Regions from separate parts of the Rhodococcus sp. UYP9 genome, predicted to be linked through region 2. Evidence: riboswitches for the same ligand, from Rfam matches in the RefSeq annotation. Region 2 holds a riboswitch; the other holds the start of a gene.
What was found. Region 2 has a riboswitch for cyclic di-AMP ahead of ABIB36_RS01295 (transglycosylase family protein). Riboswitches for the same ligand answer to the same signal wherever they lie in the genome.
Positions count from the first base shown of each region.

Region 1: another riboswitch for cyclic di-AMP. It lies ahead of ABIB36_RS14465 (C40 family peptidase); the one in region 2 lies ahead of ABIB36_RS01295 (transglycosylase family protein).

Region 1 covers NZ_JBEPPH010000004.1:349,948-365,343, forward strand. The annotation lists gene qcrB (cytochrome bc1 complex cytochrome b subunit) at 1-209, opposite strand, end outside; gene qcrA (cytochrome bc1 complex Rieske iron-sulfur subunit) at 206-1,390, opposite strand; gene qcrC (cytochrome bc1 complex diheme cytochrome c subunit) at 1,387-2,220, opposite strand; gene ctaE (aa3-type cytochrome oxidase subunit III) at 2,364-2,975, opposite strand; gene ABIB36_RS14445 (hypothetical protein) at 3,127-3,612, shown strand; gene trpD (anthranilate phosphoribosyltransferase) at 3,722-4,795, shown strand; gene ABIB36_RS14455 (Lrp/AsnC family transcriptional regulator) at 4,823-5,098, opposite strand; gene ABIB36_RS14460 (DEDD exonuclease domain-containing protein) at 5,154-6,884, opposite strand; cyclic di-AMP (ydaO/yuaA leader) riboswitch at 7,418-7,579, shown strand; gene ABIB36_RS14465 (C40 family peptidase) at 7,596-8,153, shown strand; gene ABIB36_RS14470 (C40 family peptidase) at 8,496-9,557, shown strand; gene ABIB36_RS14475 (peptidase MA family metallohydrolase) at 9,580-10,884, shown strand; gene ABIB36_RS14480 (glycosyltransferase family 4 protein) at 10,899-12,023, shown strand; gene ABIB36_RS14485 (AMP-dependent synthetase/ligase) at 12,077-13,885, opposite strand; gene ABIB36_RS14490 (polyketide cyclase / dehydrase and lipid transport) at 14,021-14,413, shown strand; gene ABIB36_RS14495 (SRPBCC family protein) at 14,555-14,992, shown strand; gene ABIB36_RS14500 (ArsA family ATPase) at 15,019-15,396, shown strand, end outside.
Region 2 covers NZ_JBEPPH010000001.1:248,405-263,800, reverse strand. The annotation lists gene ABIB36_RS01345 (3-deoxy-7-phosphoheptulonate synthase) at 1-752, shown strand, start outside; gene ABIB36_RS01340 (alpha-ketoglutarate-dependent dioxygenase AlkB) at 718-1,341, opposite strand; gene ABIB36_RS01335 (VOC family protein) at 1,426-1,851, shown strand; gene ABIB36_RS01330 (AraC family transcriptional regulator) at 1,859-2,875, opposite strand; gene ABIB36_RS01325 (pyridoxal phosphate-dependent aminotransferase) at 2,884-4,056, opposite strand; gene ABIB36_RS01320 (LLM class F420-dependent oxidoreductase) at 4,146-5,132, shown strand; gene ABIB36_RS01315 (DUF3239 domain-containing protein) at 5,140-5,808, opposite strand; gene ABIB36_RS01310 (DNA repair helicase XPB) at 5,831-7,486, opposite strand; gene ABIB36_RS01305 (helicase-associated domain-containing protein) at 7,590-9,860, opposite strand; gene ABIB36_RS01300 (hypothetical protein) at 9,922-10,110, shown strand; gene ABIB36_RS01295 (transglycosylase family protein) at 10,171-10,785, opposite strand; cyclic di-AMP (ydaO/yuaA leader) riboswitch at 10,794-10,981, opposite strand; gene ABIB36_RS01290 (YccF domain-containing protein) at 11,258-11,629, opposite strand; gene ABIB36_RS01285 (Asp23/Gls24 family envelope stress response protein) at 11,643-11,861, opposite strand; gene ABIB36_RS01280 (cold-shock protein) at 12,005-12,418, shown strand; gene ABIB36_RS01275 (DUF2771 family protein) at 12,415-12,936, opposite strand; gene ABIB36_RS01270 (MFS transporter) at 12,937-14,523, opposite strand; gene ABIB36_RS01265 (glutaminyl-peptide cyclotransferase) at 14,568-15,380, opposite strand.

The DNA.
Region 1 (15,396 bases), on a different contig from region 2:
TCGCTCATCGACGGGTCGAAGAACAACGTCAAGAACGTGCCTGAGATCAACAGGATTACGAAGCTGTAGAGCGCGATCTCGCCGAGAAGAAATGACCAGTGGGTCGGGAAGACTTTGTTGATCTGTCGACGTATGCCAGGCGCCAGGTGGTAACGACTGTCGACGTCGTCGGCCTGCTTGGCAGCGAGGGCTTGCAGTGAAGGACTCATGAATCGGTCTCCGGTCTACGCTCCCAGAAGGCGGGTCCGAGAGCTTCGATGTAATCCCCGTCCGCTACTAAGAAACCTTCTTCGTTAACGGTGATAGGCAGCTGCGGCAGAGCGCGAGCAGCCGGTCCGAAGATCGGCTTGGCATACTCGAGTGCGTCGAACTGCGACTGGTGGCACGGGCACAGAATCCGGTTGGTCTGCTGCTCGTACAGCGACGTCGGGCAACCCAGGTGGGTACAGATCTTCGAGTAGGCGAAGTAGTCGCCGTAATTGAAGCTTTCCTGGTTCTTGCGCTTGATGACCTTGGCCGTGTCCTCAGAGCGGAGACGGATAAGCATGGTCGCGTTGCGAATTCCACGAAGTGATTTGAGCAAGGCGTGATCGTCGTCGCGGTCGGCCTCGCGGAATGGAAATACTGTTTCCATGGCTCCGGCATCCATATCCTCTGGGCGGACCAGAACGACGTCATGGGGACGACCGGTATCGCGCCGAAGGTAGATCGTTTCTCCAGGGTAGCGCGGAGTCCAACCGGAGACCCACAGAGGAGATTTGTCACCCTCGGCCCACGGGTTCTTGACCAGGCCCCCCAGGGGCAGAATGGCCATGATTCCGAGTGCGCCGCCGCCGAAGAACAATGATCGCTTGATCACCTTGCGTCGTCCGATGGTCGACGTGTCGAGCGAATCACTCAGCTGGGCAACGACAGTCTGTCGGTCCACCTCGGAAGAAGATCCATCGTGGCGGTCCTGAATGGAAACCTCTTCAGGAATGAACTTCTTGGTGAACTGGACTGCACCGACACCTACACCGAGGATCGCGAGACCCATGGTCAGGCCGATCAGCGGAGTGTAAAGGGTGTACTTCCAGTAGCTCTCTTCACCGAGTCCGGCATATTCCCAAGGCCAGAACAAATAGATCGCGATGAAAGCGACAGCAGAAACTCCCGAAAGCGCGAACCAGAACGCAACATTGCGTTCAGCGCGCTTCTCGGCGCGTGTGCCCTGTACTGCCCAACGATCTCTACGGAATGCAACATCGACGTGGTCGAGATTGGTGCCCAGCGTCACCAGCTGGTCACGCGTCATTCCGGCGAGTTCTTCGTCGGTGTACTTCCTGTTCACGTCCACATTGTTCCCGCCGGTCTGCCCGGCGTCCGCGCGTCCGGAATCACCGTCACTCATGACCTCGCTCCGATCCACAACGTTGCGCCGACGACGGCACCGATTCCGATGATCCAGATTGCCAGTGCCTCGGTACCCGGGCCGAAGCCGCCAAGTCCCCAGCCACCTGGCGCAGTCGTATCCTGCGCTGACTTCACGTAAGAGATGATGTCGATCTTTTCTTCTTGCGTAAGTTGACGGTCCGAGAACTTAGGCATGTTCTGCGGGCCCGTGACCATTGCCGTGTAGATCTCCTGCTCGGAAGCCGGTCCGAGCGAGGGTGCGTACTTGCCCGAGGACAAAGCGCCGCCCTGGCCGGTGAAGTTATGGCACGAGGCGCAGTTGAGACGGAAGAGTTCGCTGCCGCGGGCAATATCACCGTCGGAAAGCGAAGACTGCGCTACTTCGCCGTTGCTGTCGAGAAGCAGGGTGGGGCCGCCACCATTGGCCTGGATATATGCACCCAATGCGTCGATCTGCTTGTCGTCGAACTTCGCCGGCTTGCGTTCAGCCTGCGCTTCGTTGCGAACCGCAGGCATACGACCTGTTGAGACCTGGAAGTAGACAGCGGCTTCGCCGACACCGATCAGGCTGGGTCCACGGTCCTGCACGCCCTGCAGGTTCACTCCGTGGCAGGTGACACAGGACGTGTCGTACAACTGCTTACCCTCGCGGATCAACGCGGCTGAATCCTGATCGGCTGTCGCCACCTGGGGGGTGGGAGTCAAAGCCGACGCAAGAAATCCCGCGCTGATGAGACCCATCATGAGTACTACTGCGCCTGTCACACGGCGGCGAACCTTGCGCTGCCGACGACTCTTCACTGCTGAAGGAGAACCGGCTGACGTCATATCTGTGTTGTCGCCGGGTGATGCTGGGGGAGATGAGCTCATCTTCTATCCCTTGTCGTGTCGGGACGGACTGAACGCCAGGGGCTGATTCCTGACGTTCATTGTTGTCGACGAAGTCGAAACACTTGCTTCAACGATATTCATCAGCGGATGAAGTAGATGGTGGCGAACAACGCAATCCAGACGATGTCGACGAAGTGCCAGTAGTACGACACGACGATCGCAGCTGTTGCCTGAGCGGGCGTGAACTTACTGACCAGCGTTCGCGTGATCAGGAAGACGAAGGCGATGAGTCCACCGATCACATGGAGGCCGTGGAATCCGGTCGTGATGTAGAAGACCGAGCCATAGACGCTCGAGGAGATCGTGGTGCCCTCTTCTACCAGGTGGTAGTACTCGTACCCCTGGCCGAGGACGAACAACGTCCCCATGACCAATGTGATGATGTACCAGCGTCGCAGTCCGAAGACGTCACCGCGCTCAGCGGCGAATACGCCTAGCTGGCAGGTGAAGGAGGACGCGATCAGAACGGTTGTCACCGGTACCGCGAGACCGAGGTTCAGCTCGGTCGGTTCCGGTGGCCAGATGCCGTTTGCCTGCGCCCTCGCGACGAAGTACATCGCAAAAAGTCCAGCGAAAAACATTAGTTCGCTCGACAACCACACTATGGTGCCGACGCTGACCATATTAGGACGGTTCAGCGAGTGCACGCGTTGGGTGATTGCCGATCCTTGAGTCCCTACAGCGCTCGTCACAAAGAGAAGTATGACTGGCCGTAGTACCGATTGCATACCCGGGTCCTGTGTTGGCGCGTCGCGACCATCGACGTCGGCTCTCTCCCCTGTAGAGGCGCTGGTCGGCGGCACCAGTCACGCTCGGGTGAGTGCGTCGTGGAAGGGTTGCCTCATGTCAACGAACGGTAAGACGACTTGGTTCCGACGGTGGTTTTCTCGCGCTCGGTCGATCCCACTCGACCCCGCCAGAACCGATTTGATCGTCGTGGCATCGTCCTTCGACGACGCCGAGCCATGCTCTGCGGCGTTGCAACGCGGTAGACAACAGAATGCATGGGTCGAGGACGAAGAGATCGTCCTTCGGCACCATCTGTTCTTGCCGCCGGACATGATCGACGACGCGGCGGCGATCGCTGCCCAAGACGGTTACGAGCGGGCCCCCGGTTCGATGACGATGGAGTCACCCGAGATCAACGGCTACCAGCCCGCCGTCGATGGAGGCGTGCCGATAGTCCTGCAGCGGGTACAGGTGCTGGACGCGCTTCACTGCTCACAAGAGCGTTCTCGGATGGCTGGTCTTGCGCAACGCCGCGGCGGAATCGTGCTGGGCTGGGACGCCTTACAGCCTGCTTCCGACGCAGGCCGTGTCGCTGACTAAGCTTTCGCCACATTGCGAACCTATGACGTAGTGCAACCGCGTCATAGGTTCGGTCGGGCCACACCGGTGCCGAAGATATGGCCGTCAGTTCAGGAAGGCACGGGAAAAGATGACCGCACCGATCAACGACGAGTCGAGCAGGACCTGGAAGAGCATTCTCGGGGCATTGACGTCGTGGGTCGATTTATCGAGCGCCGATACAGCCTGGGCGATGGACGAGATCATGTCCGACCACGCCACAGCAGCGCAGATTGCTGCCTTCGGGGTGGCACTCAAGATGAAGGGGCCCACTCCCGCGGAGGTGGGAGGACTTGCCGACTCGATGCTCGCGCATGCTTCCCTCGTCGATAGTGAACCGAATTCGGTGGACGTCGTCGGTACCGGTGGCGACGGCGCAGACACGGTGAACATCTCGACTATGGCCGCGATCGTGGCGGCAGCAGCGGGTGCTCCGGTGGTCAAGCATGGGAATCGAGCGGCATCGTCACAGAGCGGTACGACCGATGTTCTGGAAGCGCTGGGGGTCAAGTTCGGTCTGGGACCGAGCGGAGTTGCCGAAAGCGTTCGCGATGTCGGTATCGGGTTCTGTTTCGCCCCGGTATTTCATCCCGCGCTGCGGTTCGCGGGCCCGCCGCGGAAGGAAATCGGGATTCCGACGGTCTTCAATATACTCGGCCCACTCACCAATCCCGGTCGGCCGCGATCAGGCTTGATCGGGTGCGCATTCGAGGCACTGGTGCCGGTCGTCGCGGGGGTATTCGCCGGCCGTGGCACGAGCGCTCTCGTGGTCCGCGGTGACGACGGCCTCGACGAGATAACGCTGTCCACCACTACCAGCGTGCACGTCGTCTCAGGAGGCACGGTCACTGCAACGACGATCGATCCGAAGGACTTCGGGTTCGACTACGTACCGCTGTCCGCGCTCAAAGGTGGTGACGCCGCGTTCAACGCGAGAGTGGTGCACGCTGTTCTAGCCGGAGAGACCGGCCCGGTGCGCGACGCGGTTCTACTGAACGCGGCAGCCGCGCTGACTGCTTACGCCGGAATATCCGAAGGAATCGATGCCGGCGATATCATCGGCGCTCTCTCTGCAGGGTTGGTGCGCGCAACGAAGGCTGTCGACTCCGGTGCGGCAGCCACACTACTGGCTCGATGGGTGAGCCGGTCGAACGAGCTGGATTGATCCGACCGGCTTAGGCGCGGAAGTGCCTCACTCGCCGATCGAAAACCCCGCGTCGATGTCGGCGCTGGAATACGACTGGAACGCGATGTGCGTCGCGGTATTCAGGACGCCGGCCACCTTGTTGATCCGTTGCGTCACAACCTCGGCGATCTGCTGATGATCGCGGACCTTGACGATGGCGATCAGGTCGACATCTCCCGCACACGAATAGACCTCGGACACACCGTCGACGTCCGCCACTGCTTGCGCGGTCTCGGGGATGGCACTTGCCTCGGCGTCGATCATGACAATGGCGTGGATCATGGGTCTCCCTCATTCGATGCGCGAACACGCGTGCGTTGCGACTCCCCCCGCGAGCTTAGAGGGCGTACCGGTCGGGGTACGGCGACGCGCTGTACTCGTGGCGGGACGCGGCGCGAGAGATACTGCACCATTCCTTCCACGCCCCAGCGCCATATGCCGGCTCGGCGTACCCGTCGGTGGTCCGCACTATGCGGACGCCGTCGGAGTCCAGCCACCGGGCAATGAGGCCCACCTCCTCGGGCGATGCGCCGCGCAACGGGGTGGTGTCCGGGATGACGGTCTCGGCGGCGGCGATGATGGCCTCCACGGCCGGCATCGGGTGCACGCGACGCGCGGTCGTAGCCGCGCCCGCCAGCCGCCCGTTGCGAATCACTGCGAGTTCCCATCCTCCTTCCGTAGTTCTCCTGGCGGCCACGAGTTCGGTGATGGCCGCGATCGCTGCGAGACGGTGCATTCTTCGGATCATGTCGGCGAGAACGGTGAGTCGATCACGCAGACGGGCGGCCGATTCGAAAAGTTCGGTGTCGGCGAGTTGGGTGACCCGCACTCGCGCCGCGTGCAACATTGCGTTGTCGACGCCGTCGATCAGAGCGTGGAATCGCGCGGGATATACCGAGTACTCGTCGGGTGACAGCACGCCTGCCGTCGCTGCAGCGCAACCGCCCACCGCGGTCGGTGGGCAGTTCTGTCCGTGTGTGCCGGTGCGCGGGATGCGATTGGAGCAGGTGCGGATCGAACCGAATTCGGAGATGAGCGCGGCGGCGTCCGCGGCATCACTTCGCGCTGTGAAGGGCCCGAGTGAGCTCGTCGTCGGCGTTCTGACGATGGAAAGCCGTGGAAACGCTTCGACCGTCGTAGTGATCCACCATCCCTTCTTGGGGAACTTCGATCGGCGGTTGTACGGCGGGATGTGCGCACTCAGCAAGCGGAGTTCGCGTACGCCGGCTTCGAGACCGTGAGCACACTCGACGTAGTCGACATCGACCGCAAGGCTGACCATCTCCTTCATCCGGCCGCGAGTTTCCGAACCGGTGAAGTAGTTCCGGACTCGACGTTGCAGATTGGTCGAGGTACCGACGTACAAGACCTCCTTGCCGGGGCCCTTGAACAGGTACACCCCCGGGGTGCGGGGGAGGTGGGCCGCGAGGGAACGCTTCGCACGCTGTCCGGCGGAGACGTTCGGGAGATAGTCGACGAGTTCGGCGTAGCTGTGCACACCCTGATTTCCGACGCGCTCGATCAGCGCGTGCAGCACGTCCACCGTCGCGCGGGCATCGTCCAGGGCGCGGTGAGTCGGAGTGGTGCCGACGTCGAACAACGATGCGAGAGCCGACAGCTTCACGGATGGGGCCTCGTCGCGGGTGAGTACACGACGCGCCAGCTTGACGGTGCACAGAACTTGGAACTTGGGCCACGCGATGTCCAGTCGACTGGCGGCGGCGCGGAGAAAACCGGTATCGAACCCAGCATTGTGCGCGACGAGCACTGCGCCCCGTGCGAATTCCAGGAAGCCGGGAAGTACACGCTCGATGCGCGGTGCGTCGATCAGCATCGCGGAGGTGATTCCGGTCAGCTCGACGATGAAAGGCGGAATCGCCCGACCTGGATCGACGAGAGTGGCGAACTCTCCGATCACCTCACCTCCACGGACTTTGACTGCCCCGATCTCGGTGATCGCTTCGGTATCGGCGCTGCCGCCCGTCGTCTCCAAATCGACGACCACGAAAGTCGTCTGATGCAACGGGGTGTCCAGTTCATCGAACGTCAGCTGGATCGGAAGGGTCACAGGACGGGACGGTAGATGGCGGTACCGACAGAATCCTGTGTTGCCGCTTTCGTGGAAGGCGTGTCGTACCTCGCCGATAAGTTCGCCCGAAACGAGTCGGAATTTCGGGCTGAAACACGAAAGAGACGAGGATCACATGATTGTGGATTGCAGTGATTGCAAGGTTCGAGACATCGCGTGCGGAGACTGCGTCGTAACCGTGCTTCTGGGGGCTCCGAGACTGGCAGGTTCGGCCGGTGTGGATGTCGGGTCCGCAGCGTCGAAAATAGACATCGACCAGGCGGAACTGGGTGCTATCGGGGTTCTGGCGGAGGGTGGTCTCATCCCACATTTGCGTTTGGTCGTGGCCGACGGCGACGCCCCTCGGAGTGCTTCGTTACCGTCCTGTGATTCAAGCGCGGATCTACGTGCGATGTAGTCCGGTCTTCAGATATTCGAGACTCTTCGGCGCGTCGGGGTCGACACGGAGGGATGCCATTTCGTAACCTTCCTGAGACCTTGCGGAGTCTCGCCAGTCCAGACAGGAGTGGCGTCGCAAGTCACCGCCTAATCGGGCACTCTTCGGAGTGGCCGTACCGGGAACCCGATTTCTACTGGGGTGAATCCCGCCGGATCGCTTATGCGAACGGTGGGTAGGGCTGATCTTCCCAGCCCGAACCCGTCAGCTAACTCGGTCGGCGGATGAGTGGAAGAAACGGAGCACAACCTCTCGTGGCGTCACATACTTCAACCCGTCAATTGCGTCGAATACTCGTAGCCGGTGCGATCACTGCCGGCGCGGTCATCCTGCCCGCTGCCCCCGCAATGGCGGCCCCCATCACGATCCCGGGTGTCGGTACGTTCGAAATACCAGAGATCCCGGGCATGCCCCCGCTGCCGACCGTCCCCGGACTGCCCGGCGCACCGGCACCCATCGCTCCCCAGGTCACTCCGGCTGCGAAGGCAGTGCAGGCTGCCGAGTCCAAGGTCGGGTCCCCGTACGTCTACGGCGCTTCCGGTCCTGACTCGTTCGATTGCTCGGGTCTGGTGCAGTGGGCGTACAAGCAGGCCGGCGTCAGCTTGCCCCGTACGAGCTACGACCAGGCGTCCGCTGGTGTTCCGGTATCCCAGTCCGATCTTCAGCCGGGAGATGTCGTCTCCTTCTATGGCGGATCGCATTCGGGTATCTACGCAGGCGGCGGCAACGTAATCCACGCGTCCACCTCAGGTGTTCCCGTCAAGGTTGCACCGGTGTCCTCGATGCCGTTCGACGGAGCTCGTCGATACTGACTCGTGTGATCGGTACGCAAACAGCATCAGGAACCGGTCGTATAGGCCACGGACCTGGTGCTGTTTCGTCGTTTCGCCGGGAAGAGGCATGCGTGTGGGCCCCTCGATCGGGTCGTGGTTGGACTCTGGCGTGACGATTCCGTAACCTTGCCGAGTCTCGATCGGTCGAATATTCCAGCAGTTCGGATAAATCCGAATTATCCGACGCGAATTCCGACCACTGGCTGATACTCATGGGTAGAGTTTGTTTTCAACCCCTGCACTGATGCAGCGACATCGCAGCGAAGGTCCGCTGTGCCATAGCTCCATCGACACACCTGCAAGAACGGAGAGTCACCTTCTGTGGCGACACCGACAGTCAAGAACGTTGCTCGATCCAAACGCAGCGTTCTCGCCGCTGCAGCTTGTGCGCTGTGTCTACTCGTGGCACCGGCCGCAACAGCCCAGGCGCAGCCGGGCATAGACAGTGCATCCGATGCGCAGACGCGGTTGTCGGACCTTGCTCGTGAGTCCGAGCAAACGACCGAGGCTCTGCACAACGCGCAGATAGATCTCGATGCCAAGACCGCAGTGCAGCGCGAAGCAGAGGCCGCCCTCGGGTCTCATCAGAGCGCGCTCGCGGACGCCGAAGCGGCGTTGGCCGAGCTGAAGCCCGCGGTGGACAAAGTAGCCAACGTCAACTATCAGGGTGGTCGGACAAACCGGTTGTTCGCTGTGATGGTCAGCGATTCACCGCAGCAACTGTTGGACCAGATGTCGGCCCTCGACATCATTTCCGCGGAAACGTCACGGCAGGTGGGTCAGTTCAAGCAGGCGACGTCCGATGCTGCTGCGGCCGAGGAGGCCTCACGTTCAGCTGCAGACGAGGCGCGCGCGGCTGCAGATCAGGCCAAAATGGTCAGCGACGATCTGCAGGCCAAGCAGAGCGAACTTCAAGGGCAAACGGCAGAGGTGATGGCGGCGTTCAGTGCGCTGTCCGGCGCCGAAAAGAGTGACTACGCAGGCAGCCCGCTACCTCCAGGATTCGACCTGTCGAAGATCATCGAGGGTCTGGTTCCGGGATCGGGGTCCGGTGCTCTGCAAGCAGGGTTGACGCAGATAGGTAAACCGTATGTGTGGGGCGCTACCGGGCCCGATGGCTTCGACTGCTCAGGGCTGGTCGTCTGGGCCTACAAGCAGGTGGGCAAGACGCTTCCGCGGTCCAGTCAGGCGCAGGCGGCCGGCGGAACCCCAGTCGATCAGAAGAGCCTTCAGCCAGGCGACGTCGTTCTGTTCTATCCGGATGCCTCGCATGTCGGCCTGTATGCCGGAAACGGCAACGTGCTGCATGCGTCGACGTTCGGTGTGCCGGTGAAGGTTCAGTCGATGGCGTCGTTCCCGTTCTACGGTGCGCGCCGGTACTGATAGCGCAAGCTTGGTTCACTCGATGACTGTCCGCCGCTCTATGTCGGCGGCAGTTCTCGTCGGCGCCCTCGTATGGGTGTCGGGGTGTACAGCGTCCGGCCCGCTGGTCGAGTCGACGCCGACATCGATGCCCTCGAATCCGTACGAGGATCAGCGTAAGGCGGGCGTCGAACAGCTTCTGGTGGATTGGGCGGATGCGGTCTCCTCCAACGACGATGCTGAACTGGAAGCTCTTGTCGACCCGGCAGCGTCGCCCGAATTTCTGCAATCGCTGATCCGCTCCGCATCGAACCTCTCGGAGGTACCGCTGTCCGAGTGGGGCTACGAGATCGTGGACGAGCCGGAAACGCCCGTCCCTTCCGAAATTGCCGAGCGCGTGGGGGCCGCCGACGTGTGGGCGCCATCGGTGGTTCTTCGGTATGGGGTCGACGGGCCGGATGACCTACCGACTCGCAGACCGATCTCGTTGCTGGTGGCCGAGCGCGACGATAGATGGCGACTGGTGTCCGACACAGACTTACCAGGTATCGACCGACATACCTGGCGGGGACCGTGGGACTTCGGGCCGGTAACGGCCACGCCGATCACGACCGCCGGGGGAACATCGATGGTGCTGGGCAAGCGAGAGCAGGACCTTTTCACCTCTCGGCTTTACACCGAGGTGCCGGCCGCGGTCGAGGCAGTTGCGGACTTCGTGGGCGACGACTGGCCGCGCAAGACGCTGATAGTGACGACGAGTTCCACAGATGAGTTCCTCGCGTCGGCAGGGGAAGTTGCAGGCCCGGACGTGGCGGCTGTGTCCGTCTCTGATGTCGTTGTACCCGGCGATCCGGTGACTGGGCAGCGTGTCGTCTTCTCGCCCTCCGCTGCCGAGCGATTGACCGAGTTCACTACCCGCTCGGTCCTGCGTCACGAGCTCACACACATCGCCGCTCGGGCGAACACCGTCGACGGATCGCCGACATGGATGCTCGAGGGGTTCGCGGATTATTCGGGATACCGCGGATCGGGTGTCGACTTCGCCACACTGGCTCCGACACTGAGTCGTGCAGTCGGGGTGGGCGGGCCGCCGACGGTGCTCCCGGCAGACTCGGATTTTTCGGCAGGCGGGCTCCGTTCGACCCTCGCGTACGAATCCGCATGGTCCTTGGCAGCATTCATCGCTGAGCGATACGGTGAGCCGGTGCTGCGAGATCTCTACGCGCAGTTGTCAACCGGTCCGCAAACAGACGCCGAGATCAGCGCGGGTCTCGAAACGACTGTCGGGCCTGGAACCGACGCTTTCATCGCGGACTGGGGGGCTTGGGTTACGCAGAATGCGAGCTGACCTACGGTAGTGCAATGGGTCGGACGCTCTTGGTAACGAATGACTTTCCCCCGCGTCCCGGAGGTATCCAGTCCTATCTCCAGAGCATCGCGGATAGATTCCCACCCGAAGAACTGGTGGTATATGCCCCCCGGTGGCGGGGAGATAGTCATCTCGCGTTCGATGCACGCCAGCCGTACGAAGTGGTCCGGCACCCCACGACGCTGATGCTACCGACGCCGCTGGTGGCGCGAAGAGCTGCGAGGCTTGTGAGGTCGCACGAGTGCGACAGTGTGTGGTTCGGGGCGGCAGCGCCGCTCGCTGTGATGGCTCCAGTGGTCAGACGCGCAGGGGTAGAGACGATCATCGCCAGCACCCATGGTCACGAAGTGGGATGGTCGATGATTCCAGGTGGTCGCGGAACGCTGCGAGCGATCGGCAACTCCGTCGACGCGGTGACCTACGTAAGCAAGTACACGCGAGGACGGTTCGCGTCGGCTTTCGGTCCACAGGCCGCGCTCGAGCACGTGCCGCCGGGTGTCGACACCGGCAAATTCAAGCCAGATTCCGCTGCGCGAGCAGAACTTCGGGCCCGCTACGGGTTGGGCGATCGACCGACGATTCTGTGTCTGTCACGCTTGGTACCGCGCAAGGGACAGGATTTTCTCATCCGGTCCATGCAGGGGATCAGAGAAGCGATCGACGGTGCGGTTCTGGTTATCGTCGGTGGCGGGCCGTACGAGGGCACCTTACGCGCGCTGGTCCGCAGCTGCGGCGTGGAGGAACACGTGATCTTCACTGGCACAGTCCCTTCGGCGGAGCTGGCCGCGCATCACACGATCGCGGATGTCTTCGCGATGCCCAGCAGAACTCGCGGCTGGGGGCTCGACGTCGAGGGTCTGGGGATCGTCTACCTGGAAGCGTCGGCGTGCGGCGTGCCGGTCGTCGCCGGCATGTCCGGTGGCGCGCCGGAAACTGTGCGGCAGAACGAAACCGGACTTGTAGTCGATGGTCGTTCGGTCGAGCAGATCACCGAGGCGATCGTCCGAATTCTGTCCGATGCGACGCTTGCCGCATCGATGGGTGCGGCCGGGCGTGAGTGGGTCGAAAAGAACTGGCGCTGGGATACTCTCGCGCACAGGCTGCGCAGCCTGCTCTGATCCGCGCCCTGTTCCCTTGTGTGTGGTTGGCACACAAGGGAACAGGCCGGTGACTACCTGGAGTAGATCGCTTCGACGTCGTCCGCGTAGGTCTTGGTGATCACATTGCGTTTGAGCTTCATCGTCGGTGTCACCTCGCCCGCCTCCTCGGTGAAGTCGTTCGGCAGGATCCGGTACTTCTTGATCCCCTCGGCGTGCGAGACCGACTTGTTTGCGTCAGCGATCGCCGCATCGATTTCTGCGATCAGGTCCGGGTCGGTGGCCAGGTCGGCAGCAGATGAATCTGCGGGTTTGGAGTTGCGCGCCTTCCATCCGGTCAGAGCGTCGGCATCGAGCGTCACCAAGGCGCCGATGAACGGCTTCTGATCGCCGACGACGATTGCTTGACTGATCAGGACATGTGCGCGCAGTTGATCTTCCAGACCTGCGGGCGAGACGTTCTTTCCGCCGGCGGTGACGATCAACTCTTTCTTGCGGCCGGTGATCGTGATGTACCCGTCGGCGTCGAGCGAACCGAGATCGCCGGTACAGAACCATCCATCATCCAGGGACTCGGCAGTCGCTTCTTCGTTACGCCAGTAGCCGGCGAACACAACAGGGCCGCGCAGCTGAATTTCGCCGTCGGGAGCGATACGGACGGTATTGCCGGGGAGAGGTCGACCGACACTGCCGACGTGTTGATAGCCGATGGTATTCACCGCAAAGGCTGCGCTGGTCTCGGTCAGTCCGTATCCCTCGTAGATCGGCACCCCGATTCCGCGATAGAAGTGGCCGAGTCGTGCGCCGAGCGGAGCGCCGCCGGAGATTGCCAGCTTGCAGTTACCGCCCAGGGCCACACGGAGTTTCGAGTACACGAGCTTGTCGAACACTGCATGCTTGACTCGAAGTACGATTCCGGTCGAACCGTCGTCCTTCGACTGGCTCCACGCGACAGCTGTGTCGGCGGCCGCGTCGAAGATCTTTCCCTTGCCGTCGGCATGTGCCTTCTGTCGTGCAGTGTTGAACACTTTCTCGAACACGCGGGGGACCGACAAGATGAAGTCCGGCTGGAACGACCCGAACGTGGAGACGAGGTTGGGGATGTCGTTGGTGTGGCCGACAGTCGCCCCCGCATCGAAGGCTGCAATCGTGACGGCGCGGGCCAACACGTGCGCGAGCGGCAGGAACATCAGGGTCCGCGTGCCACCTCTCAGCAGTGTCTTCAGCGTCGTCTCGCGGATTCCCTTGGACTCGGCGAGGAGATTGGCATGGGTGAGCTGCACCCCTTTGGGGCGGCCGGTGGTACCCGAGGTGTAGATGAGGGTCGCCGGATCGGACGAACGTAGCGCAGCGACACGTGCTTCGACCACGCCGTCGGTAGTGGCCGCACCGAGTTCGATCAATTCGTGGATCGCACCGGTATCGGCAGTTTCGCCGTCTACCTGGAACGTCCTACGTACCGTCTTCGACGCTTCGACGACGTCGGCGGTTTCGTCGCGGTGCTCCTTGTTTTCCAGCACGAGCAGAACTGGCTCGGCGTCGGACAGGATCCACTCGACCTGATTGGCAGATGATGTCTCGTACACGGGAACCGTAACGCCGCCTGCCGCCCAGATCGCGTAGTCGAGTACCGACCATTCGTAGCGCGTCGAGGACATCAGTGCAACGCGATCACCCTGCTCGACTCCGGAGGCAATCAGACCTTTGGCAACCGATACGACCTGAATCGCGAACTGCTCGGCAGTGACATCGGTCCAGCTGCCGTTCTCTTGGCGGAGAAACGCAACCGACTCGGGTGCCGTAGCCCGGCGGGTGAAAACGGAATCGACTGTCGATTCCCCGTCCTCGACTTTGAATCGGGCGGGCACAGTGAACTCACGCACGGGGGTACCTCCAACAACGGATCGGTTAGCTCTACTCACGAGTAGCTCGGATTGTTTGTACTGTAGTCCGGCTTTCTGGAGCAGTTCGACCGCCTCAGGTGCGGCGCCGCGAAAGATATATGTGAAGCTCTTTCGATGAGCAGTATCCAAGTAGCGGATCAAACCTTCATTGCTGTTCCGGGTGCGCGCGTCTCCGAGGCGATGGCGCCGAGAGATCGTTGGCGGTCGTGGTGGCCTGACCTGCGGATCGAGGTGTCCGAAGATCGTGCCGACAAAGGCATCCGTTGGACGATCGACGGAGCGCTGACGGGGACGATGGAAGTGTGGCTCGAGGAAATCCCGGTCCTCGACGGCGTCATCGTCCATTACTTCTTGCACGCAGAGCCACCAGCTGGGCGAGAGGGACTCGACCTTGTCGGCGAAAACCGCAGGCGAAGGATTGCCGGAAAGTCGATGGCTTTCGCGCTCAAGCGTGAATTGGAGGCAGGCCGCGCTGCGGGCGAGCGTCCGGATCACGCGCGAACCTGAGGCTGAGGCGCGCTCTCTTGCGGTCCCCGTTGTGCGGACCGTAGGCGATCGTGTGTGATGAGGGGCGTCGACGGCGAGCGCCGATGCCTGGGCGATACAAGCCCATCGACACCGAATGAGAGAGGAAGCGGACCAACAGCCATGGCCGAGAAAACTCAGAGGTCGATAACCGTCGACGCTCCGTCCGCACAGGTAATGGACGTGATCGCAGACTTCGACGCGTATCCGTCCTGGGTCTCGGCAGCGAAGTCCGTGGAGGTGCTCGCTACCGGCTCGAACGGTCGAGCAGACCGCGTCAAGTTCGTCCTCGATGCTGGAATGGTCAAGGACACCTACGAACTTCGTTACGACTGGGCACCGGATGGAATGGCGGTGGCATGGGAGCTCGTATCGGGTGAAATGCAGAAGTCGCAGTCGGGGTCGTACACGTTGAAGGACACCGGTGACGGACGGACCGATGTCGTCTACGAGTTGACGGTGGATCTGAACATTCCGATGATCGGGTTGTTCAAACGTAAAGCGGAGAAGGTCATTACCGATACCGCGCTCAAAGAGCTGAAGAAGCGGGTCGAAGGCTGAGCGAGCCTCGCACCGACGCCCGCACCATGGTCCGACTGTTCGTCGGAAAGGGCGGAGCGGGCAAGACGACGCTTGCTGCCAAGGCTGCGATCGAGGACGCCAGGTCGGGGCGTCGAGTGCTGGTGGTGTCATTCGATCAGGCGCATTCGCTGTTCGATGTTCTCGGACGCCCAGCCCTGGATCGTTCGACGTCCCCGGCCGGTAATGGGCCCCGATCCGTGGCCGAGGGACTCGATGTTCTCGAGTTGGACACCTTGGCGCTACTGGAGGCGAGTTACCGATCGATCTCGGCGATCGTGTCGTTGGCAGGAACGGGGCACGAACACGGCGTCCGTTTCGGCGGTATCGATCCTGAAGAGATTGTCGGTGCGCCCGGAGCCCAGGACCTCCTAGGGTTGCATCGG
Region 2 (15,396 bases):
ACGACCCGCATCTCGACGGCAGTTTCGACATCAACGAAGGCCTCCGTGTGGGCCGCCAGCTGCTCGTCGACATCTCGAGTCTCGGCCTTCCGGTCGGATGTGAATTCCTCGACCCCATCACCCCTCAGTACATTGCGGACCTGGTCAGCTACGGTGCCATCGGCGCACGAACCGCAGCCAGCCAGGTGCACCGTCAACTGTGCAGCGCGTTGTCGATGCCCGTCGGAATCAAGAACTCGACCGAGGGGGATGTTCAGGTCGCGGTCGACGGAACGCGGGCGGCGGCGTCGAGTCATGTCTTCCCCGGAACTGATCTCGACGGTCATTCCGCGTTGATCAGAACCGTCGGGAATCCCGACTGTCATGTGATCCTTCGCGGCGGCACCGACGGTCCGAACTACGACGCGGAGACTGTCGCCGACACCATCGCGCGACTCCGGAAGTCGAATCTTCCCGAGCGAGTGGTGATCGACGCGAGCCACGGCAACAGCCGAAAAGACCACAACAAGCAGGTCGATGTCGTGACGGACGTGTCGGCACGGCTAGCAGCAGGCGAGCAGGGGATCGTCGGTCTCATGTTGGAGAGCTTCATCGAAGCTGGACGGCAGGATCTGACTCTCGGCCATGCGAACGAATTGACCTACGGTCAGTCGATCACCGACGCATGCCTGGATTGGGACACCACTGCGGCACAACTCGACGCACTCGCGGCCGCGGTCAGCGAACGCCGCGCGGGCGGAACTGCACGCTGACGCGAGGGCCGGTGGCACGTGTGCTCTTGGGTACGGCGTGCTCCCACGTGCGTTGGCACGAACCGCCCATGACGATCAGATCGCCGTGGCCGAGTGTGAACTTCAACGATGCGCCGCCGCCACGCGGCCGCAACATCAGTTGTCGGGTGGCACCGAGTGACACGATGGCAACCATCGTGTCCTCGGTGGCGCTGCGGCCGAGGTTGTCTCCGTGCCAGGCGACGCTGTCGGATCCGTCCCGGTAATAACACAATCCGGCAGTGGCGAAGGGCTCGCCCAGTTCGGCCCGATAGTGCGCATCGAGTGTCGACTTGGCCTCGAGCAACCGTGCCTCGGGCCAGCTCTCGTGTTCGGAGTAGAAGCGCACCAAGCGCGGCACGTCGACCACGCGGTCGTACATCTGGCGGCGCTCGGCTCGCCAGTCGACGTCGGTGACGAGTCGATCGAACAAGTCCATGGTGCTCGCCCATCCGGGGCGTACATCGATCCATGCGCCGTTCGTGAGAGTGCGTCGCGTAACCGTGGATCCGAGTGGACCGAAGTCCTCGTCACCGTCGGTGAACAGCGACCCCTGCAGTTCCACGCTCATGGTCGCTATCGTAGCGTCATTCGAACGTACGTTCCAACGATCGATCCGCCGAATTTTGTCGCAGTCTTGTCCTATCGTGTGCGCATGGGATACGAAATTCAGGTCACGATAGACAGCGACAACCCCCATGAGCAGGCCGCATGGTGGGCTGCGGCCCTCGACTGGCAGGTCGAGGAGCAGGACGAGAGATTCATCCGAGAAATGGTGGACGCCGGTCACGCGAGCGAGGACGACACACTCCTCTTCGACGGTCGGCTCGTCTGGAAGATCGGCGCCGCAATCGTCGATTCCGACCGACCCTCGGCGCCGCGCGTGCTCTTTCAGTGGGTTCCGGAGTCGAAAACAGTGAAGAACCGGCTACATTTCGATCTGAGGATCGGAGACGACCGCGAAGCGGTGGCAGAAAGCCTCGTCGACACAGGAGCATCGATCCTCTATCGCGGTCAGCTCGGCCCGAGTACGTGGATCACGATGGCCGACCCGGAGGGCAACGAGTTCTGTCTCTCTTAGAGGTACTTCACCGATACGCGCCCGGTGTCTGTCCGGTCCACCGCTTGAACGCCCTTCGGAAGGCGGACGGCTCCGAGAATCCGAGCTGGTGAGAAAGGTCGTCGACCGAATCTCCGCGACTCAGCCCGGAGATGGCGGCGTCGCGTAGTACTTCTTCGCGGATCTGGTTCACCGACGTGCCCTCCTGCCGCAACAGTCGGCGAAGGTGCGCGGTACTGACAGTCAGCTTGGCGGCGATCTCGTCGGTACCTGGACTGCGGCCCTGAAGTCCCAGTTCGAGTGCTCGTCGCACTTGTGACGATGCGGTGCTGTCGTAGTCGCGCGCAGTGAACAACAAGTTCGGTGATTCGCGCAGGTAGTCGGTCAGGCTCGCCTCGGTTTGTACGATCGGCGCTCGCATCGCGGCATTGTCGAACTCGAGGACTGCTACCGATGCACCGAATGCCACTCGGGTGCCGAACATTCGATCGTAGAGCTTGGCGGTTTCCGCGTCGGCCATGTCGTAGGGCAGTTCGACCGAGTGCAGCTTCACCCGACCACCGATGAGCCACGCGGCGAAGCGATGTACCAGCAACATTCGAAAGTCGGTCAGCAATTGGCCGGCCCGCTCCCTGGCCTGCTCCGGCAGATGTGTGTTGTCCACCGGCGGCATCGTCAGTCGCGTTGTGCTCTCACCGCGAGTGATCGTCATCGTTGGAAGTCCCGAGAGCACTCGCGTGGTTTCCGTCATCCGGTTCAACGCCGACGCGAGGTCGGGACTGTGTATGAGGGTCTGGCAGATGACGCGAAAACTGCCGCGCCGCATGGGCGTCGACGCCAATCCGAACAGCTCGTCACCGGTGATCTGCCATGCGGACTGAGTGAACAGCGTGACCTGTTCGGCGGTGAGTCGTGCGCGCGGATCCTTCAACGTTTCCGGTCCGATTCCCGCGATCGACAGTGGATACGACAGATCGACGCCGCTGCTCGCCGCGAGAGCAGTGGCATTGACGACGAAAGCGACGGGGATGGTTCTGGCGGTCATGATGGTTGTCAGAGTCTCAGCAGTCTGTCGGACGCTTCGGCGAGCACGTCGTCTTTTTTGCAGAAGGCGAAGCGCACCAAAGTTTTCCACGGCTCGGCATGATCGACGAACGCGGTGACGGGGACGGCCGCCACCCCGATTCTCGCGGGAAGCGTGCGACAGAATTTCAGGGCGTCGGTTTCACCGAGTGGTGCCACGTCGGCACAGACGAAATACGTTCCGTTACTGGACCTCACCTCCAGACCAGCTTTGGTCAGCGCGGCGGAGAGTACGTTCCGTTTGGCGTGCAGTGAGTCTCGGAGTTGGTCCACCCAGGGACCTTCATAGGTGAGCGCGTGCGCTACTGCAGGCTGGAACGGGGTTCCTCCGACGAACGTCAAAAACTGCTTGGCCGAGCGCACGGCATCGATGAGTTCGGCTGGGCCCAGTGCCCAGCCGGTCTTCCAACCCGTTGCATTGAAGGTCTTTGCGGCACTGGAGACGGTGACGGTCCGCTCGAACATGCCGGGCAAGGTTGCAATCGGTACATGCTCGGAATTCTCGAAGACCAGGCGTTCGTATACCTCGTCGGTGAGGACGAGCAAGTCGTGCTCGCACGCTATCTCGGCGATCCGGACGAGCTCGTCACGCGTCAACACCATTCCCGTCGGATTGTGCGGGGAATTGACCACGAGAAGTCTGGTGTTCACCCCGATCGCACGTTCGAGCGCATCGAGGTCCACGGCGAAACCGGTTCCGTCGGCGACGAGAGGGACCGTGGACCGGTGGGCGCCGGCCAACGCGATCGCGGCAGCATACGAGTCGTAGAAGGGTTCTATCAGCAAGACCTCTTCGCCGGGTTCGACGAGCCCGAGTATCGTCGCGGCGATTCCTTCGGTGGCACCGACGGTGACGAGAACCTCGCAGGACGGGTCGTAGTCGATGCCGTAGCGGCGAGAGCGATCGGCGACAATGGCCTCGCGCAGGACCAGCATACCCGACCCTGGCGCATATTGATTCAGGCCGCCGGCAATAGCGTCCTGCGCGGCCGCGAGCATGGACGCCGGCCCGTCGGTGTCGGGAAAGCCTTGACCCAGATTGACCGCGTCGCTCGCCACCGCGAGAGCTGTCATCTCCGCGAAGATCGTCGACGCGAAGGGGCGTAGACGCTCGACAGTTCGGCTTCGGTGCTCCGCGGACATTCATGCAGCGTAGCTGGTGTCACATTCGGTAGGTGCGCCTCGTCCAAGAGGTAAGAACCCCCCTACCTGCCGACGGTAGTCTCGATTGCATGCGATTCGGACTGTTCATCCCTCAAGGCTGGCGACTGGATCTGGTCGGCATCGAACCCTCCGCACAGTGGAGGGTCATGCGCGATCTGGCTACGGCAGCCGACGCCGGACCATGGGAATCGCTGTGGGTGTACGACCACTTCCATACCGTCCCCGAACCCACCGAAGAAGCCACGCACGAAGCGTGGGCGCTCATGTCCGCGATCGCTGCGTCGACCTCACGTATCCGGCTCGGCCAGATGTGCACTGCGATGGCTTATCGCAACCCTGCGTACCTGGCCAAGGTCGCCGCCACCGTCGATCTGATCTCGGGAGGGCGCGTCGAGATGGGAATCGGTGCCGGTTGGTACGAGCAGGAATGGCGCGCATACGGTTACGGATTCCCGCCGCCTCGTGAACGTTTGGGCCGTCTCGACGAGGGCGTTCAGATTCTTCGGCAGGCCTGGACCACCGGAGCGGCGACGCTGGATGGCAAGTACTACCAGGTCGACGGCGCACGGGTGTGGCCGAAACCGTTGCAGAGCGGTGGAATTCCGATATGGATCGCGGGCGGCGGTGAAAAGGTAACCCTGAAGATCGCGGCGAAGTACGCCGATTGCACGAACTTCGACGGCGGCTTGGAGGCGTTCTCGCACAAGTCCGAAGTGCTCGAAAGCCATTGCACGTCGTTGGGCCGCGACTTCGACTCGATCGTCCGCTCGGCGAACTACAACGTCGCTATCGGTTCCACCGAGAAGGAGGTGGCGGATCGGTTGACGCAACTCGAAGATCGGCTCGGAAAACATGTCGGCCCAGACAAAGCGGCAGCCGCTCTCGACGATTTCCGCAACGTACCCGCCGTCGGAACCCCCGAACAGATAGTCGAGAACCTGACGGCGCTGAAGTCGAAGGGGCTGTCCTACGGCATCTTCTACTTCCCCGAAGCTGCCTACGATCGCTCCGGGATCGAACTGTTCGAGCGCGAAGTCATCCCAGCGCTCGCCTGAGCCGGACTTACCGAAGGTCCTCGGGCAGGTCGTGTGGATCGACCAACAGCTGCTGATTTTCGGCCGCACGCACCTTCTCGGACAGGCCGATGTTCGCAAGCAGCAGGGACCACTCGGGTTCGGTGATCTCCGCCGTGGCTCGCTCGATGACGGACGCGTCGGTGGTTCCCCAGGCAATGGGCATGGGGGAGACCATCTGCCAGGTGTCACCGGTGGTGTTCGTGGTCCGGTCGGCAAGCACCGCGATCGACGGAACCAGTTCCCCTTCGACCAATTCGTGTCCGGGAAGAGCACGAATACTCCTGGTCACGAGCACATAGTGCGGTGCCTGGGCGTCGGGCTTCGCGATGTCCAGCAGCGCGAGGATGGTGACCCCACGCGGACGGGTCTCGGCGATGACGGCCGGGATCAGCTGACCCTTCGCGTAGAGGTCCTCGACTGCGCCCACCTTGCGAGGTGCCCATACCGTGACCCACAGCGAGGTCGCGGCGGCGATGAGAAACACCGCACCCAGGATGTACGACCACGGATGAGCCATCCAGAAGAACCATGCGGCGACGGCAATCAACACGACGGCCGTGACGATCGCAGACACTCTGAGCCTGCGAACATCTGCCATCGTCTCGTTCACCGACGCGGCATGGGCTACATCGACAGGGAACTGGAAACGGCGCACATGCTCATTAGTAGCACGAATATCAGATGGCAGGACCGAGCAAGTCGTCTGCGTCGGTGATTCGGTACGCATAACCCTGCTCGGCCAGGAACCGTTGCCGGTGTGCGGCGTATTCGGCGTCGAGTGTGTCCCGTGAGACGACGGAGTAGAAGTGCGCCTGGCCTCCGTCGTGCTTCGGGCGCAGCAGACGTCCGAGTCGCTGCGCTTCCTCCTGGCGGGAGCCGAAAGTTCCGGAAACCTGAACTGCCACAGATGCTTCCGGTAGATCGATGGAGAAGTTCGCGACCTTGCTCACCACGAGGGTCGGGATCTCACCCTTTCGGAAGGCGTCGAACAGCACCTCGCGTTCCTTGTTCTTCGTCGAACCTTGAATCACCGGCGCGTTCAGCGCGTCACCGAGTTCGTTCAACTGATCCAGGTAGGCGCCGATCACCAGGGTCGGCGCACCTTCGTGCCTGGCGAGGATCGACTTCACGACCGCCACCTTGGTGTGGGCCGTCGAACAGAGTTTGTACCGTTCCTCGGGCTCGGCAACCGCGTACGCCATCCGCTCGGCGTCGGTCAACGTCACCCTGACCTCGATGCACTCGGCGGGTGCGATCCACCCTTGCGCTTCGATGTCCTTCCACGGGGCGTCGTACCTCTTCGGCCCGATGAGCGAGAAGACGTCGCCCTCGCGGCCGTCCTCGCGCACCAGCGTTGCGGTCAACCCGAGACGGCGACGTGATTGCAGATCCGCCGTCATCCGGAACACCGGCGCGGGTAGCAGGTGGACCTCGTCGTAGATCACCAATCCCCAGTCACGGGAATCGAACAGTTCGAGGTGCTTGTACTCACCCTTGGTGCGACGCGTGATCACCTGGTACGTGGCGATCGTCACAGGGCGAATCTCTTTGCGCTCGCCGGAGTACTCGCCGATCTCTTCCTCGGTGAGCGAAGTACGAGCGATCAGCTCGCGCTTCCACTGACGGCCGGCGACGGTATTGGTGACGAGAATGAGCGTCGTCGCCTTGGCTTTGGCCATCGCGGCGGCGCCCACCATCGTCTTACCCGCACCACACGGAAGTACTACGACACCGGAGCCGCCGGCCCAGAAGGAATCGGCAGCCATCGCCTGATAATCGCGCAGCGTCCACTTACCGCCCTCGGTGTCGAGTTCGATGGGATGAGCCTCGCCGTCGACATAACCGGCCAAGTCCTCCGCGGGCCAGCCGATCTTCAGCAACAGCTGTTTGAGGTGGCCACGCTCGCTCGGATGGACGAGAACGGTGTCCTCGTCCACCATCGCACCGAGCATCGGAGCGATCTTCTTGTGCCGCATGACCTCGGTCAACACGGCGCGATCCAGGCTGATCAGTGAAAGACCGTGGACCGGACTCTTCACCAACTGCAACCGGCCGTATCGCGCCATCGTGTCGACGATGTCTACGAGCAAAGGCTGCGGAACGGCGTAACGCGAGAAGTTGACGAGCGCGTCGACGACCTGTTCGGCATCGTGGCCCGCGGCCCGCGCGTTCCACAGAGCAAGCGGAGTGATCCGATACGTGTGAATATGTTCGGGGGCGCGTTCGAGTTCGGCGAACGGAGCAATGGCGGCGCGAGCGGCACCTGCGAGCTCGTGATCGACCTCGAGCAACAGGGTTTTGTCGGACTGGACGATCAGGGGGCCGTCGGTCACAGTTCCTCCTAGAGAACTTCGCGTTGCATGGAAGAAAGTGCGCAACTTCTCCATTGTCCTGATATAGCGCCCTCGGCGCCATGTGATGCTCCGCGCTCGGCGTCTAGTCGATCAGTGCGACCGAGGTGATGCGGTGCAAGGTGAACCGGCGGACCTCACCGGTTGCCGACACATACGCGTCGAGCTGGCCGCCCCCGACGTTTACCGGATCTACGATGCGTTGCGACGCGACCCCTTGCGCGTCGACATAACCGATCGACACGCTGCGCCGAGCCTTCAGCGCAGTGTGGAGCAATGCCATCGTCGCCGATCCGGTGGCGCGCGTCCCGTCGGCAAGGACCGGGCGCCCACCCGCGCGAGATGCACGATCGCCGGCGCGCAGTTCCGAGACGAGCCGGGTGAGCTGCTCGTCGGTGGCGATGGCAGGCTGCCTGAAGCCAGAGCGAACTTTGTGCAGCGGAATCCGGGCGCCGCGTGAGCGCAGATCGAGAATGATGCCGTTGGCATCCTCGCCGGCAGGTGCGAAACCTGCCGCGTCGAGCGCCCTCATGACTTCGTTGAGCGGCGCCTGGGAGATCGCGACCGTCGGTGCGAGTGCGCGTAGCGCGAGCTGTTCGGCAGCAGCAGAGGTAAGGACCTCGGCAAGCAGGGCCGGATCTTCACATCGGACGAACGACGCGGCGACCCCCGCACGTAGTCTGCCGTGACGTCGGGCGACGTCGTCGATCAGGTAGGTCAATCCCTGGGGGACCGGCGTACGGGAGTGCGCGGCGAACAATGCGTGCAGCTCGGCCGCACTCATACCGACGTCGAGCGCCCGGCGAAGGGAGTTCTCGGTGATCCGATAGACCGTCGCAGCCCCTGCGGATTCGACATCGGCGACGAGTTCGATCCGATGCTCGAGTTCGGGCTCGAGGGGACCGGGCGCGACGAGGGTGAGGTCGGCCTGAATCAGGACGTAATCGATCGGTTCGGGTAGCGCAGCACGCATTGCGGCCTCGGCGTCGCCGCCGTGCAGGAGCGCCTTACCCGGCGTCGACAGCGCTCCGCGGGCGACGATGCCCATCGCCGTCGCCTCGCCGATCATCTTCGATACCGGCCGGAGCGCGTATCGCGACATCGCACGTGGTCGACGCCAGGCGAGGCCACGCGAGACCTCGCCTTCGGCGATGGCATTGCCAGGGCCGAGTTCGGCGAGGAACTCGAGGATCGTTCGACGGTCGCGTGGAGCTGCAGGTGAGCGCACCTCTTCGGACAACGCGGCCACCGGTTTGTCGTTGGGATCGCGCATCCCGATCAGCCAGGGCGCACGCTGTACATCCAGCCATGCCGCCGCGAGGGTGTGCCATCGGGCTGCCGGAGTTGCGGTGGTCCACGGTTCGACGGCTGGGGTCGGACCCCAGTAGTCCTCGCCCGAATCGTTGGGTGGCAGCGGGTCGGGGGTTCCGCTGGTGATGAGCGATGCAGCTGCCAGCACTTCCAACAGCACGCTGACGCGGTGTTCGTCGAGCCCGGTTGCCTTGGTGATGCGCTTGACTTCACGTACGCCCAAGCCACCGGCTTTGAGCGCCGGGGCAGGCGTGATCGACAGCGCTTCGATGATCAGCGCGCAATGCCGAACAAGTTCCAGGGCCTCACCCGCTGCGGCAGCATTGACGTCGGTGAGGGGGTATTTGGTGCTGGCACGTTTCGGCGGCGTCAGCGACGTCGGATCGAAAACCGGCTCGCCGCGTAGGGCCTGGCCGACCTGCTGGGGGAGTTCGACCGTCTGTTCGTCTAGCCAGATCAGCAGCCCGGCGCGCAGTAGCTTCTGAACGGGACGGTCCTCGGACGTGCCCGGTGCAGCATCCCGGGTGCGCCCTGTCGGTGATGACCGGGCCAGTGTCATGAGCAGGGTGCGTTCACCGTCGCCGATTCGAGCGAGCGCGTCGGTGATCCGCTCGGGGGTGAGGTCGTCGGTCGGGTCGAGTATTCGTCCTATTCGCCACGGAACCGCATCCCGCGCCGCAGGCGGCATCCGAATCGAGCCCGTTCCCCAGACGAGTGCTCGTTCTCGCAGAAATCCGAGGGCTTTGTCAACGGCCTTGGTGGTGGCTCGCTTGCCGACGGCAGTATCCAGTCGCTCGCGTTCGACCGGTATTTCGTGGGCACCCTCGAGCGCAAGGATCTCCAGAATCGTCAGCGCCAACGTGTCGAGTGCGTCAGCGCAGCGCAGGATCGAGGCACGCTGTTCGGCCCGTCCTGCGAGTACGCCGATGGTCGTCGGCGGTGGCACGGTGAGGTCGGGTCGCAGCGTGAGGATGCTGACGAGCTCGTTATCGGTCCGTGAAGAAAGCCACGCTGCGAGGTCTGGAGGCACTGCAGTATCGGTCATCGACTACCAGATTAGAGACCTGGACTGGCTTTGGGTGCAGCGCAGGTGTCAAAATGGTCCCATGGTGAACAAGTCGAAGAAGCCCTACGTAGATCCAGGCTGGCCGGAAACCGCTCGCGGTGACCATGCGGTCAGTGAATTGGCGTCCTCGCGCTCGGGAAGCTTGTCGCCGTTCGGCGAGGAAACCGAGTTTCCGTTGCCCGTGGACCAACTGCTGTACGCCCATCCAGTGACCGTCATCAACCGTTAGATCCGAACCACGAAAAGGGCCCCCGAGTAATCGGGGGCCCTTTTCGATGGTGTGGAGTTTCTACTGAGGCAGGAATGCCTTGTTTGCCTGGTAGAAATTGACGACCTGCGGGTCGAGTTGGATGCCCTGTGTCGCGTTCTGAATGAACGAAGAGATCGCCGGATCGTTCGTGACGGTCTGAACGGCGCTGGTGATGCCGTCGATTACCTCGGCGCTGCCGTCGATCGTGGGGATGCTCGTGAGGTCGGGGAGCTTGGGTGCCTCGGGAGCGGACTGTGGGGATGCAGGCGCGCTGCGCTCGGTGGGCGAACTGCTCAGGCCCAGGCTCGACGAGCAGGAGGGCCATGCGCCCCAGCCCTGCGAGGCGAGAACCTTCTCGGCAACGACAATCTGCTCTTCGCGGCTGGCCTGGTTCGCGGTGGCGGCGTACTGCCCGCCGCCATGTGAACTCCAGGTGCTCGGGGAGAACTGCAGGCCACCCTGGAATCCGTTTCCGGTGTTGATGCCCCAGTTACCGCCTGCTTCGCACTGTGCGAGGCGGTCCCAATCGGAATCGGGGGCTGCACTGGCGGTGCCGGTGAAGGCCATGCCTGCTGTGCCCATGATGGCGCCGGTGACGGCGACCTTGGCTACGGTCCGGCCGGTGGTGGTCGGCTTGCGATGACGTCCGCTCATACGAGTTGAAATCCTCTCCACTGGCGCCTGCGAGGTCAGCTGTCGGGTTCGGGCTGAGAGGTAGCCCGGCCCAGCGCTTCCAAGTGGAAGTGCGTGGGCTTCACCCCAAGGAAATTCTCTGCCGAGGTAGTGAATTTCCGGTTATCCGAGAGGACGTGTGGGTCCCCCGTCCTCGTCCCCTGGGTGTTCTTGTGGGGGTCCGTTCCCGCGGGACGAGGTTTGGCGCTGCGGGTCCGGATTCAGCCGAAGTTTCTCAGCCGTGGACGACGGTACTGAAATTCCCGCGGAGTGTCACTATTTGGTAACTCTTGGTTTTTCGGGTCGTCCGGGTGTGCGGCCCAACACAGTTTTCGTCATCGGCCGAATGTGCAGCTAGCGGCGTTGCCGTCGAGTGAACCCCTGGGCGTTGCGCATCCGTTACCCGGTCGTTATGTGATGGAAGTCACACCCATCCGGGAATGGTGCTGGAGTGTCAGGAGTCGACGATGTCCTTGCCGAGCGGCATGAGTGAGATGGGAACCATTTTGAGGTTCGCGATGGCGAGTGGAATGCCGATGATCGTGATCGCCATCGCAATGGCCGACACCACATGCGCGATGGCCAGCCAGATGCCGGCAACGATGAGCCAGATGACGTTGCCGACAACCGCCGCGACCCCCGATGTCGGTTTGTCGACGATCGTCTTGCCGAACGGCCACAGGGCGTAGACGCCGATGCGGAAGGACGCGATACCGAACGGGATCGTGATGATGAGGATGCAGCAGATGATGCCCGCTGCGAAGTAGCCGATAGCCAGCCATAGTCCGCCGAAGATCAACCAGATGATGTTGAGAATGACTCGCATGTGTGCCCCCTGTTTATCTCGCCCGTCGGCCGGACAGCAAGGCAAACACTATCGCCAGCACGAAGCCCAGGGGCGAGAAGATCATTGCGGTCAGATAAAGCCACAGCGGGGGGTCGTCGCCGGAAAGCGCGGGTACCGCGAAGATGGCGACTATCGCGGCCAACCCGATCGCAAATATCGCCAGCGAGATACGAAGGAGGGTCGTGCCGTTTCGGGGTGTTTGATCAGCCACGTCGGTAACGGTAGCCCGACAAACCGGCGTGCTGCCGGGCACTCCTTCGCGCTATGCTGGGTCATTCGCGTCCAACACAGCTGTTGGGCGCGAAATTTGTGCAAAACAGGCTAGTTACCGAGACAAATGGACGGGTGAGCGCAGTGCCTACCGGCAAGGTGAAGTGGTACGACGTCGACAAGGGATTCGGCTTCCTCTCGCAAGAAGAAGGAGAGGACGTCTACGTCCGCTCGTCGGCGCTGCCAGCGGGTGTCGAAGGCCTCAAAGCAGGCCAGCGCGTCGAGTTCGGTATGGCCGCAGGACGCCGTGGGCCTCAGGCGCTGAGCCTGAAAGTTCTCGAGCCGGCTCCCACCCTGCGTCAGAACACCGCCAATCGTCGTGAGCCCGTCGAGCGTAAGCACACGCCCGACGAGCTGCACGGGATGGTCGAGGACATGATCACGCTTCTCGAGGCAACGATCCAGCCTGAACTGCGTAAGGGTAAGTACCCCGATCGCAAGACCGCCCAGAGGATCTCCGAAGTGGTCAGGGCCGTCGCGCGCGAGCTCGACAGCTAACCGGTCGGTGTCGTCGCGATCGACCAGATCGCGTGGCTGATGATCTCTTCCTGCTGGGTGTCGGTGTCGATGATGCCGGAGGGCAACCTGATTTCGACGCCCAGCAGTGCTCGTCCGTCGGCGTCGACGGGTGGCACGGTCAGACCCAATTTCTGATCGGGCAGGTACAGCGAGTCGGTTTCGACGACGTCGGCCCCGGCTTCGTCGGAGTACACCGCGGCGAGAATCCACGGCGCCGAGGTGATCTCGGATGGCAAGGACAGCTGCAGCGGGTAGCCCTCCCGAACCGGCACGCTCGCGCTCGATCCATCGTTCTCACACAGTGGCGCCTCGACGGGGCAGTACAGGTACGGCTCGACGGTGACGGCTTTCCCGTCTGCGAATGCCGTGATGGTCGGTCGGTGCGCTGGAGCGTCGGAGACGAGTTGCGCGAGCACGGCGACGAATGCCACGCCCACGACGATCAGTCCGGCAGCGCCGATCGCCAGTAGCTTCTTGGTCTTCGGTGCAAGATTCACTTAACTCACGTTCTCTTGGGGTGAATAGTCGGGACTGCGCTGCTCGGCGTGCTCGGGTCGGTTTCCGCCGAGTCCGGGGAGCAGTGTCTTGCCTCGGTAGGTGAGGATGGTCTGCACCAGGCCGATCGTAAGCAATATCGAGACGACCGTGAAGCCGAGCCAGTACTCGGTGGGCAACAGCACGCCCAGCGTTCCGCCGAGTACCCAGCACAGCTGAAGGACGGTCTCCGAACGCCCGAATCCGGACGCAATGGATTCGGGTGGGAGATCGGATTGCAGAGATGCATCGAGCGAGACCTTGGCGAGCGCACTCGCACAGGAGGCGACCAGCGCGGCCAATGCAGCGGTCAGCAGGCTGTCGGTGACGGCCGCGACGATGGCAACGACGGTGACGGCGAACGTACATCGGATGATCATGATGGACGGGCGGCCGAGCTTGATCCGAGCGCCTGCGGCGTTGCCGGAGAAGTTGCCGATTGCTGCGCATGCACCGACCAGTCCGAGCATCGCGGCCTGTTTGATCGGCTCGTGTTCGGTCTGAGCTTTGGCGACGAAGGCTATGTACAGCGTCAGAAATCCGGTGAGTATGCGTACGGTTCCGTTGCCCCACAGGCCGACGATGACGGCTTTGCCCAGCGGTTGACGGCGGTTCTTCGGTGGTGTGGTCCCCGGCTTCGCGCGGTGCATCACCTCTGTCTCGGCGTCGTCACCGTGGTATCTCAAGGTGGCTGGAACTTCGCCTTCGGTCACTTCGACCCACGACGGGATCCGCATGCTGAGGTAGGCGCCCAGCACGGTGATGGCAGCTACGAACCACAGTGCGCCCGGCGATCCGGAGAGCCAGGCGATAGCGCCCGCGATGCCGCCGGCGACAATTGTTCCACCGATCAGGCCGAACACTGTCAGGCGAGAATTGACACGAACGAGGTCGATCTCGGGTGGAAGTACACGCGGGGTCACGGCGCTCTTGAGCACTGCAAAGGATTTACTGAACACCAGCATGCCGAGCGCAGCCGGATAGAGAATCCAGCTGTCGAAGTTGAACACCAGCACGACGGCCAGGACGGTTCGCAGTAGGAACGAACCGGCGAGTGCGAGCCGTCGACCATGCTGCAGCCGATCGAGCATCGGTCCGATCAGCGGCGCTATCAAAGCGAACGGAGCGATGGTGATGACGAGATACAGCGCAACCTTCGTCTTGTCCTCACCGGTCGCGGCGGAGAAGAAGAGTGTGTTGGCCAGCGCGACTGCCGTGGCGGCGTCGGAGGCGAAATTGGCCATCGTCGCGTACGTCAGCGCGGTGAGTCCGGATTTGTCGGCACCGTCTGCTTTCGCGGCTCGATGGAAAGTCGCGATGCCCTTGTTGGTGAGCTCGCGGCTACGCATCGCAGCGACGCGAGTGACGGTCAACTTGCGGGGCATGGGCGGCGGCTTCGGTCCACGCGGACGATCACCCGACGGGGTCGTCGACGGGTGAAGTGGAGGCAGCGGGGTTCTGCGGCTGGCGGCGCGTGGAGCCGGCGGATAGTTCTCGAACCCCGGGTGGTCCTCTCCCGGCGGGGTGTCGGAGTCTCGAGGGTCTGTCACGTCGTCAATTCTGTCCTAAAAGTGGAGGGTGTGAGTACACCGACTCACTCCACGGGTGTGAACTCCACCTCGAACATGCTCGGCCACAGCTTTCCCGTCACCAGAAAGCGGTCGGTGCCGGGTATCTGGGCGATCCCGTTGAGCACGTCGGCGCCGTCGCGCTCGCGCTCGGACATCGAGTTCCACAGCGGTTCGGCATCGATGATCTCCGACACCGTCCCGGTGGCAGGGTCGATCCTCGCAATATCGAACGTGCGCCAGAGGTTGGCGTAGACCGATCCGTCTTCGGCGCATTCGAGTTCGTTCAACGATTCGAGCGGCGATCCGTCGAGCGTTACCTCCACGGTGCCGGTGGCCTCGAACGTGTCCGCATCACGGAAGGTCAGCATCGACGACCCGTCGCTCATCACCAGACCGTCCGCTGCCGCGCACAGACCCCAGCCTTCGCCGTCGTAGCCGACCTCGCGCGCGCCGGCCAGAGTGGTCTTGTCTCGGGCGAACGCGGTTCCGTTCTGCCAGGTGATCTGCCATACGGTGTCGCCCGCGACGGTCAGGCCCTCGCCGAAGTATTCGGCGGGCAGATCCACCCGCCGCAGTTCTTTGCCGGTGTCCAACGACGACACGCGCACGTACGACGAACCCTTGCGGCCGGTGCCCTCGTAGAGCTCCCCGTCATCGATCTCCAGACCCTGGGTGAACGCGGAACGGTCGTGCTCGAGGGTCCTGACCACGGTGACCGTCGACCTCATTGCCGAAGAATCTGCGCTGACCTCGGGATCCGCCGAGCACCCGACAAGCAGAATCGGCACCGCGAGGACGCCGAGAACGCGGCGAAGCGAGGCGATCATCTGCCCCATCATGGCAGCCCGAACT